One region of the Streptomyces sp. NPDC020192 genome, then DNA from elsewhere that is predicted to be linked to it. Evidence: riboswitches for the same ligand, from Rfam matches in the RefSeq annotation. Region 1 holds a riboswitch; the other holds the start of a gene.

Region 1 (5,177 bases):
GCTTGGGCACGTTGAGGATGCGCCGCAGCGGCACCGAGTCCTCGGGGTTGGCGAGAACCCGCAGGTAGGCGAGGACGTCCCGGACCTCCTTGCGCTCGTAGAAGCGGACACCGCCGACGACCTTGTAGGGCAGGCCGACGCGGATGAAGACCTCTTCGAAGACACGGGACTGGGCGTTGGTGCGGTAGAAGACGGCGACGTCGCCCGCCTTGGCCTCGCCCGCGTCGACCAGGCGGTCTATCTCGTCCGCGACGAACTGCGCCTCGTCGTGCTCGGTGTCGGCGACGTAGCCGGTGATCCGCGCGCCCTGGCCGGCGTTGGTCCACAGGTTCTTCGGGCGGCGTGACTCGTTGCGCTCGATGACCGCGTTGGCGGCGCTCAGGATGGTCTGCGTGGAGCGGTAGTTCTGCTCCAGCAGGATCGTCGTCGCGTTCGGGTAGTCCTCCTCGAACTGGAGGATGTTGCGGATCGTCGCGCCCCGGAAGGCGTAGATCGACTGGTCCGCGTCACCGACGACGCACAGCTCGGCGGGCGGGAGGTCGTGCTCGCCCGCCGGGGTGTCCTCATCGTGTGCGCCGGTGCCGACGAGTTCCCGTACGAGGGCGTACTGGGCGTGGTTGGTGTCCTGGTACTCGTCGACCAGGACGTGCCGGAAGCGGCGGCGGTAGTGCTCGGCGACGTCCGGGAAGGCGCGCAGCAGGTTGACCGTCGTCATGATCAGGTCGTCGAAGTCGAGGGCGTTCGCCTCGCGCAGCCGCGACTGGTAGAGCGCGTAGGCCTGCGCGAGGGTCTTCTCGAAGCCGTCGGAGGCCTGGGCCGCGAAGTCCTCCTCGTCGATCAGCTCGTTCTTCAGGTTGCTGATCTTTGCGCTGAAGGACTTGGGCGGGAAGCGCTTGGGGTCGAGGTCCAGGTCGCGGCAGACCAGGGCCATCAGGCGCTTGCTGTCGGCGGCGTCGTAGATGGAGAAACTGGAGGTGAAGCCCAGCTTCTTGCTCTCCCGGCGCAGGATGCGCACGCACGCGCTGTGGAAGGTCATGACCCACATCGCGTTCGCGCGCGGGCCGACGAGATGCTCGACGCGCTCCTTCATCTCGCCCGCGGCCTTGTTGGTGAAGGTGATCGCGAGGATCTGGCCCGGGTGCACGTGCCGCTCGGCGAGCAGGTGGGCGATGCGGTGGGTGAGCACGCGGGTCTTGCCGGAGCCGGCGCCTGCGACGATGAGCAGCGGGGAGCCGGCGTGCACGACCGCGGCGCGCTGGTTGTCGTTCAGCCCCTCCAGCAGCGCCGCCGCGTCGAGCGCGGGGCGCGGGGCGCCGTCGCGGTAGTAGACGTCCCGGTCCGGTGGCGCGTCGAACTTCCCGCCGAACAGATCGTCCGGAAGCGACTCCGGAGCGTGATCGCCCTCGGGCGGCGGCGGGGGTTCCTCCTCGCGCCCGCGAGGGGGCTGGAGGTCCGCCAGGAAGCTGTCGTCAAAGAGGCTGCTCATCGCTCTCCGAGTCTAGGGCGCCCCACCGACAACCGGTCGCCGTCCCGGGAAGAAGGCCGGACGAGAGGATGGCGAAAGCCCCTCACGCAGCGGAATCACCCGATGACAAGGACATGATTCCCGCCTCGGATCACGAAAATGTATCGGACATATCACGCACCAACCTTCACACCAATCACACGAGTTGGCTAGGTTGCCGTCAGGCCGCGTGCGCGGCCTCCGCCGAGTCCGGCGCGCCCCGTAAGGGGGCGCGGAGCCGGGGACCCACCGTTTTTCCGGGGTGAATCGGCCGACTCCCGTCCGGGACGACGCCGTAGGGCAACCCTTCCGAACCGCCGCCCGAACCCGACAGCTAACCCGGTAGGCGGCCCACTGGAAGGAGTCGCCACCCTTGGCGTCGCACCGCAAGTCGCGCCCCGGCGGAACCAACGGAGCGGGTTTCCGCACCCCCGCCCTCGCCACCGCCGCCCTCACCTCCATAGCCATGCTGTCCCAGACCGCCGAGGCCGCCCCCGGGGCCGACCACACCCGGCCGACCCTGGAGGAGGTGGAGAAGAAGGTCGACGACCTGTACCGGCAGGCGGAGTCGGCGACCGAGAAGTACGACGCGGTCCAGGAACGGACCGGCAAGCAGCGCGGGCGCGTCGACGCACTCCGGGAGGAGGTCGCCCGGCGCACCGACCGCCTCAACAAGGCCCGCGAGGAGCTGGGCTCCTTCGCCGCGGCCCAGTACCGCACCGGCGCCGCCGCGCCGAACACGGCCACTTTCCTGCTGGCGGACAACCCGCAGGACTACTTCGACCAGACCCAGCTGATGAACCGGCTGACCTCACGCGAGAAGGGCCTGGTCGACGACTACATCAGCGAGCAGGCCGGCACCATGAAGAAGCGGCGGGAGGCCGCGGAGAGCCTGCAGACGCTGACCGAGTCGCAGCACGATCTGCAGACCGCCAAGGCCACCGTCCAGAAGAAACTCGCCTCCGCGCGCGAACTGCTGTCCCAGCTGACGGCCCAGGAGAAGGCGCGGCTGGCCGCCGTCGAGCGGGAGAAGCAGCAGGAGGCGGCGCGCAAGGCGGCCGAGCTGGCGAAGCAGCAGGCCGAGGCCCAGCAGAAGAGCACCTCATCCAGTGCGTCCGGCTCGTCGTCGTCCGGCTCGAGCGGGTCCTCCACAAGCTCGACCGGCTCCACGTCGTCCGGATCGTCCGGCTCGTCCAGTTCGTACGACACGAAGGCCGCCAAGGCCATCGCCTTCGCCCGCGCCCAGATCGGCAAACCGTACGTGTGGGGCGCCACCGGCCCGGACTCCTACGACTGCTCGGGCCTCACCCAGGCCGCCTGGCGGGCCGCCGGCGTCACGCTCCCGCGCACCACGTACGACCAGGTCAACGCGGGCACCACGGTCTCCCTGGCGAACGCGCGCCCGGGCGACCTGATCTTCTTCTACGACGACATCAGCCACGTCGGTCTCTACATCGGCAACGGCATGATGATCCATGCCCCCAAGCCGGGCGCGTACGTCCGCGAGGAGTCGGTGTACTACGGCGGAGAGTCGATCATCCACAGCGTGGTCCGCCCCGGCTGACGCCTACCGGGTCAGGTCCACAGGACGGCGATGAAGATGTTCGCCACGGTCAGCAGGCCGACGGCCCCGAAGGCGCGCTTGTCGACCGTCTCCTCGTCGCGCTTCACATAGATCAGGCCGAGGATCACGATCAGCAGCGCCAGCTTGACCGCGAACTTGACGCTGCTGAGGTGTTGGTCGTCGGCCCGGTTGAGCGCGATCAGGACCACACCGGTGCCGAGCATGGCGAGCGCGCCGCGCAGCATGAGGGGCGAGAACCGGGCCGTGCCCTGGCCTATCGCCGTCAGTTGGGTGACGAAACCGCCGAGCAGCGCGGCGATGCCGATGATGTGCAGGCCGACGAAGAGATGGATGGCTGTCTCCATGGGCCGGATCCTAGCCAGGGGTTCACCGGGGGTGTGCCGATCCCTGGCCAGGGTCGACCAGGTCTCGAGTACGGCCCGGGCAGGGCCTCCATGGATCTTGCATATATGCGCTCAATAGCACCCCACCGATCCCGACGGCCCCGCATTCCCCGCATCGGTCACCACGCTGCGTGAAGGCGACGACTCCGGCGAGGCGGAGTGATCGCATACGGTCACATCCCGGTCCGTCTGAGCCAATTCCGTACACTGCGTTACCCACTCGTCACACTCCGGCCTAGCGTCCTCCCCACCGCCGAGAAGTCCGGCGGCGGCCTGTCCCCCCTGTGCGGGCCGCCGCCGGACGTACACATCGCTCGGTCGTCGAGTCGTACGGAAGGACGTGACGGTCCAGGTGGCAGCGCACCGCAAGCCCCGGCAACGCTCGATCGGTGGCCATACGGCCCGGGCGGCCGCCACGCTCGCCCTGGCGGGTGCGGCCGGCGCGACGGCGTTCGACGGCACCGGACACGCCGAACCACAGCTGACACCGGCACAGGTGAAGGCCAAGGTGGACACGCTGTACCAGCAGGCCGAGGCCGCGACCGAGAAGTACGACGGCGCCAAGGAGCAGGCGGACGCGGCCCAGCGGCGGCTCAACGCGCTGCGCGATGAGACCGCGCGCAAGCAGGCGAAGCTCAACTCGGCCCGGGACGCGCTGGGTTCGTTCGCCACCGCGCAGTACCGCGACGGCGGCTTCGCCCCGGCCTGGCAACTCGCCCTCTCCAACGACCCCGACCGGTATCTGGACGACGCCGCGTTCGCCGAGCGAGCCGGTGACCGGCAGGCCGCCGCCGTGTCCCAGGTGCGCGAACAGCTGCGGGAGATCGAGCAGTTGCGCGGCGCCGCGCGCGTCCAGCTGTCGTCACTGCGCTCGCGGCAGGCGGAACTGAGCCGGCGGAAGAAGACCATCACCGGCACGCTGGACGAGGCCCGGCGGCTGCTGGCACGGCTCACCCCGCAGCAGCGCGCCCAGGTCACCGGTGACGACGGCAACGGGTCGGCACGCGCCTCCCGGTCGGCCGCGGACGCCCGGGAAGCCCTGGCGCAGGCCGGGCCCGGCTCCGGGCCCGGGTCCGTCGCGGCGCCCGACTCCCGCGCGGCGGCAGCCGTCGCCTACGCCTACGCCAAGCTCGGCAGCCCCTACGTGTGGGGCGCGACCGGCCCGAACGCCTTCGACTGCTCGGGCCTGGTCCAGGCCGCCTACCGCTCCGCCGGCATCTCCCTGCCCCGCACCACCTACGCCCAGATCAACGCGGGCCGGCGCGTCTCCCGCTCCGAACTCCGTCCCGGGGACCTGGTGTTCTTCTACTCCGGCGTCAGCCACGTCGGCATCTACGTCGGCGGCGGCCAGATGATCCACGCCCCGAACCCCTCGGCACCGGTCCGACTGGCCCCGGTCGACGAGATGCCGTTCGCCGGGGCGACCCGGGTGGCGTGAGGTCAGACCAGGCGGCGGGCCGCCGCCCAGCGGGTCAGTTCGTGACGGTTGGACAGCTGGAGCTTGCGCAGGACCGCCGAGACATGGGACTCGACCGTCTTCACCGAGATGAACAGCTGCTTGGCGATCTCCTTGTAGGCATAGCCACGGGCGATCAGGCGCAGCACCTCGCGCTCGCGCTGGGTGAGGCGGTCCAGGTCCTCGTCCACCGGCGGGGCGTCGGTGGAGGCGAAGGCGTCGAGGACGAACCCGGCCAGCCGCGGTGAG
Region 2 (5,177 bases), on a different contig from region 1:
CGGCTTGGCGAAGGAGACCTCGGTGAAGCCCGCGTCGACGACGGCCGCGCCGCCGCTCTTCGGGGTCAGCGTGAACTTCAGCGGCATGCCCGTCTTCGAGTCGACCGCGATGCTGATCGCGCCGACCGTGGTGCCGGACTGGCGGGGCTTGATCAGCAGCTTGTAGGCGGCGCGGCCGGCGACCTGCTCGGTGCCGTCGACGGTGACGGACGTGGTGTCGTCCACCGCCTTCAGCGCCTGGTCGGCGAAGTCCTTGGGCGTGGCCGGGGGCTCGGCCTTGCGGTCCTTGCCGGAGTCGGCGGAGGTGCCGTGGACGACCTCGTTGGTCTTGCTGTCGTAGCCCCACACGTTCGTGCCGTCGTGGAAGACGCTGTACTCGGAGCCGCTCTCCAGCAGCGACACCTTCTGCTTGTCCGGGCCGTCGGCTGCCACGCGCAGCGTGTGCGTGCCGGAGACCAGTTCGGTGAGCTTGGCCTGGGGGTCGGCGGAGGAGCCGTCGCCGGAGCCCTTGGTGGCCCCGGAGGCCAGGCTGTTCTCCAGGCCGCCGAGGTTCGGCAGGCCGAGGTCGGTGCTGATCTTCACCGTGCCGGACAGCTGCTGCACGTCCGACTTGGCGATCTTGTCGATGAGCTGCTTGGCCGTGATCTTGGGCAGGTCGGGGTCGCCGGAGGCGGCGAGCGCCGGGACCAGCCCGATCGTGGCCGCCGCCACGCCCACCACCGCGACCGGGACCGCGTACCGCGCGGCCTTGCGGCGTCCGGTGTGCGGGTTCTCGTCCCGTGCGCCGTCCACTGCGTCGTCGGATTCGTACGGTGCCATGTGTGCCTTACCTCCGTCGTCGGCGGCGGCTGTCCTCACGCTGGTCCACCCTGAGCCGCCATTCTCACCCGAATCGGTGAGGAGTGGTGATGTCCGTGTTCTCCATCTCACCAAACCGGCCATGAAGAAGCGTCAGACCACGGAGCCAACTCCGTGTACGACTGCGGTATGACACCCGGGGGCGACGACTCCCGTGACCCCTAGGGGGCCCGGACCGGATCGCACGGATGCCGTAGGACGCCGTACGGCCGTTTGCCGGGCACAGGCGGCCGTATGCGGCGGGCAGGCGGGCATCCGGACGTGGCGGGTGGCCGGCCGTCAGCGGCGGATCGACCGACGCCGACGGCAGGTCGTGGACACGTCAGCCGACGTTTCCACGGATCCGGCGCCGGGCGTCAGCCCGCGCGGTGCACCACCGCGTCGCACAGCTCCAGCAGGGCCGCCTTGGCGTCGCACTCCCGCAGCGGGGACAGCGCGGCCCGGGCCTCCTCCGCGTACCGCACGGTGTCGCGGCGGGCCTGCTCCAGCGCGGGGTGGGCGCGCAGCGCGGTCAGCGCCTCGGCGTGCCGCGCGTCGTCGCTGAGGTCGGAGTCCAGCAGCTCGCACAACGCGAGGTCCTCGGGCAGCCCCAGCCGGGCCGCGCGCTCGCGCAGCCGGAGCACGGGGAGGGTCGGGATGCCCTCGCGCAGGTCGGTGCCCGGGGTCTTGCCGGACTCGTGCGAGTCGGAGGCGATGTCCAGGACGTCGTCGGCGAGCTGGAAGGCGACCCCGAGCCGCTCGCCGTACTGGGTGAGCACGTCGACGACCGTCTCGTCGGCGCCGGACATCATCGCGCCGAACCGGCACGACACCGCCACCAGCGAGCCCGTCTTGCCGCCGAGCACGTCCAGGTAGTGCTCGACCGGGTCACGGCCGTCGGAGGGGCCCGCGGTCTCCAGGATCTGGCCCGTGACCAGCCGCTCGAACGCGAGGGCCTGCACCCGGACCGCCTCGGGCCCGAGGTCGGCGAGGATCTGGGAGGCGCGCGCGAAGAGGAAGTCGCCGGTGAGGACCGCGACGGAGTTGCCCCAGCGGGTGTTGGCGCTGTCCACGCCGCGCCGCACGGCCGCCTCGTCCATGACGTCGTCGTGGTACAGCGTCGCGAGGTGGGTCAGCTCCACGACGACGGCCGACGGCACCACGCCCGGCGCGTAGGGGTCGCCGAACTGCGCCGCGAGCATCACGAGCAGCGGCCGGAACCGCTTCCCACCGGCCCGCACGAGGTGCTGCGCGGCCTCCGTGATGAACGGAACCTCGCTCTTGGTGGCCTCGAGCAAGCCTTCCTCGACAGCCGCCAATCCGGCCTGGACATCGGCTTCGAGAGCCTGGTCCCGCACGCTCAGCCCGAACGGCCCGACGACGGTCACGAGGGGTCTCCTGTCTGCTGGTGTCTGCTGGCGATTACACGGTTTGTCGATAGGTCGCTGCCATCACTCGAGTCAGCGTATCCGGTCCTGTTTCGATCACCGATAGCGCCCACCGGTCCAGCCCGGGCGGTATTGGATCATGACCGCTATGCGTGAGATCGGACAGTAAGAACGGATATTTATCGACTTAACAGGAAGTCAGCCACTTTGTCGCGAACCAGGGGGCGAGCGGAGTAACACCTCCACCCCACCCCCCCGAGACCATCCCCGAGATCACCCGCCGGCCGCCCCTCCCCCGCCGGTCGTCGCCACCCCATGAGCAAACCCCCAAATCCCTGATGCCCGTTTTGGAGCGATTTGCTATTTCGTGAGTTGGGTCACGTCCTTGATCCCCACACCCCTGGCCGCCGAACACCCCTCCCCTCTTGCCCTGTCGGCGAGTTGAGGGTTGGCAACAGCAAAGGATCAAGTGCCACATAGGGCGCAGACCAAGGTCAAATGGGGCGTTGTGTGAATCTGCTACTTGTTCCCGACATGTGCTCTCGCATACGTTCCGGGCCGTCGGGCGGACGCCGAATCCTGCCGCCGCCCGCATAACCATCCACGAACCATTTCGTACGGCAGGAGCGGGGGACCCAGGTAAGTCGCCGGACCGGACGGCACACGTCGCACCGGAACGGCTTGGGGTGAAGCCGTGCCTTCCCCAAGGCACGGCCGGGCACCTCCCCGCCCGAACCCGACAGCTCACCTCGCAGGCGACGGAGAGGAACATCCCCATGCCTGCTGCCGCTCAGCACCGTCGCACCCGGACCAGCCGCCTCGTGCGCACCCTCGCCGTCGTCGGCACCGGTGCCGCCGTCCTCGCTCTGCCGCTCGTCGGCGCCACCAGCGCCTCCGCCGCCACGACCACGAAGGCCACCAAGGCCTCCACCACCCTCGCCGGGTACCCGAACAACCTCGACGGCTGGATCCGCGAGTCGCTCGCGATCATGGCGAAGAAGGGCATCCCGGGCTCGTACAACAGCATCTACCGCAACATCATCCGGGAGTCCTCGGGCAACCCGTGGGCCATCAACAACTGGGACTCCAACGCCGCCGCCGGCATCCCGTCCAAGGGCCTGCTCCAGGTCATCGCCCCGACCTTCAACGCGTACCACGTGGCCGGCACCGCGTTCAACATCTACGACCCGGTCGCGAACATCACCGCGGCCTGCAACTACGCCGCCGCGCGCTACGGCTCGATCGACAACGTCTACAGCGCGTACTGACCGTCGCCCGACCCGTACGTGACCGGCGCGTGCTGAAGCGCCGGCCGGTCGGTCGGAGAGTCCGGGAAGAGTCTTTCGAGGACGACGGCGATGCCGTCGTCCTCGTTCGACAAGGTGACCTCGTCGGCCACCGCCATGAGTTCGGGATGCGCGTTCGCCATCGCCACCCCGCGCCCGGCCCAGTCGAACATCGGGATGTCGTTGGGCATGTCCCCGAACGCCAGGGCCTGTTCGGCCGTGATCCCCAGCCGGTCGGCGGCCAGCGCCAGCCCGGTCGCCTTGGTCACCCCGGCGGGCTGGAGCTCCACGGTTCCCGGCCCCGACATGGTGACCGTCGCCAGCGAACCCACCACCGCGCGCGCGACGGCCGCCAACTCGTCGTCGGACAGGTCCGCATGGCGCAGCAGCACCTTGCTGATGGGCTCGCGCCACAGGTCGTCGCGCCGGCCGACCCGCACCGCGGGTAGGGTCGGGTGCGGCATCCGGTAGCCGGGCTCGATGAGTGTGCGCCCGTCGACGCCGTCCTGGTCGACGGCCGCGAAGACCTGTCCCACCTCGGCCTCGATCTTGCCGAGCGCCTCCTCGGCCAGCTCCCGGTCCAGCCGGACCGACCACAGCAAACGCCCGCTTCCGGCGTCGTAGACCTGCGCGCCCTGCCCGCACACCGCGAGCCCCGTGCAGCCGAGGTGCGCGAGCAGCGGCCGTACCCGCGGGGCCGGACGGCCCGTCACCACCAGGTGCCGTACACCGGCCCGCGCCACCCGCGCAAGCGCGGCGAGCGACCGGCCGGAGACCGTGTCGTCGCCGCGCAGCAGCGTTCCGTCCAGGTCAGTGGCGATCAGTGCATATGCGGGGGAGGCTGCCATGATCAGAGAATACGGACGGGACGCCGGTCCGACTCATCTTGTCGTGCCGCGTACTTACGTGCTCATCAGCCCCAAGTGGTGCCCGCCGGCTTCCTGGTGGCGGTGTTGACCCGGTTGAAGAGGTTGACGAGCGAGATGCTCAGGAGCAGTGCGGAGATCTGCTTCTCGTCGTAGTGGCCGGCGACGTCGTCCCACAGCTCGTCCGGCACCGGTTCCTCGGAGCGGTCGGCGAGCCGGGTCATCCGCTCGGCCAGCCGCAGCGCGGCGCGCTCGGCGTCGGTGAAGAGGGGCGCCTCGCGCCAGGCGGCGACGGAGGAGATCCGCTCCTCGCTCGCGCCTTCCTTCCTCGCCGATGCCCTTCAGGAGCATGTCGATGCCCTTCATGGCGGAGGGGAGATGGGTGGCCGCGTTCGTCGTCCGTGCCTGCATGGTGGTGTCTCCCGCCGTGTCCGTGATGCGCGCCGGTCGCCGCCGCCGCGCTGTCCTTCGCTGTCACCGCACTGACGGAGCACGGGCGGGAGATGTGACGGTCCCGGCGGACCTTTCCGCGCGGGCCGACGTGCGTCACGCACGCGTGGCGCACGTCACGCACGGGGCCGGCGCGGACGTCAGCCGTGGGCCGCCGCCAGGTGTTTCGCCAGACGCGGGGAGGCGAACTCCGTGCCGCAGACGAAGCGCATCACCGGGCCGTACGACGACGCCGCCGGCAGACCCGTGAAGTACAGGCCGGGCACGGAGGAGACGAAGCCCGGGCCGAGTTTCGGCGTGCCGCGGCTCACCGCGAGCCGGGTGCGCAGCCCGTGGCCGAGGAAGTCCAT

What was found. A riboswitch is a leader RNA that binds a small molecule or an ion and turns the genes downstream of it on or off. The one in region 1 is predicted to bind cyclic di-AMP.
Region 2: it holds a riboswitch for cyclic di-AMP, as region 1 does, so the genes downstream of both, ACH47Z_RS25295 (transglycosylase SLT domain-containing protein) here and ACH47Z_RS16645 (NlpC/P60 family protein) in region 1, are expected to answer to the same signal.

What each region holds. Positions count from the first base shown of each region.
Region 1 covers NZ_JBIRXG010000007.1:259,807-264,983, forward strand. Annotated here, with positions in the region: gene pcrA (DNA helicase PcrA) at 1-1,486, opposite strand, end outside; cyclic di-AMP (ydaO/yuaA leader) riboswitch at 1,697-1,870, shown strand; gene ACH47Z_RS16645 (NlpC/P60 family protein) at 1,878-3,068, shown strand; gene ACH47Z_RS16650 (hypothetical protein) at 3,080-3,433, opposite strand; gene ACH47Z_RS16655 (NlpC/P60 family protein) at 3,825-4,910, shown strand; gene ACH47Z_RS16660 (LuxR C-terminal-related transcriptional regulator) at 4,913-5,177, opposite strand, start outside.
Region 2 covers NZ_JBIRXG010000013.1:174,003-179,179, reverse strand. Annotated here, with positions in the region: gene ACH47Z_RS25305 (outer membrane lipoprotein carrier protein LolA) at 1-819, opposite strand, end outside; gene ACH47Z_RS25300 (polyprenyl synthetase family protein) at 1,215-2,225, opposite strand; cyclic di-AMP (ydaO/yuaA leader) riboswitch at 2,822-2,996, shown strand; gene ACH47Z_RS25295 (transglycosylase SLT domain-containing protein) at 3,002-3,493, shown strand; gene ACH47Z_RS25290 (HAD family hydrolase) at 3,478-4,359, opposite strand; gene ACH47Z_RS25285 (hypothetical protein) at 4,425-4,601, opposite strand; partial or broken gene ACH47Z_RS25280 (carboxymuconolactone decarboxylase family protein) at 4,617-4,703, opposite strand; gene ACH47Z_RS25275 (FAD-dependent oxidoreductase) at 4,968-5,177, opposite strand, start outside.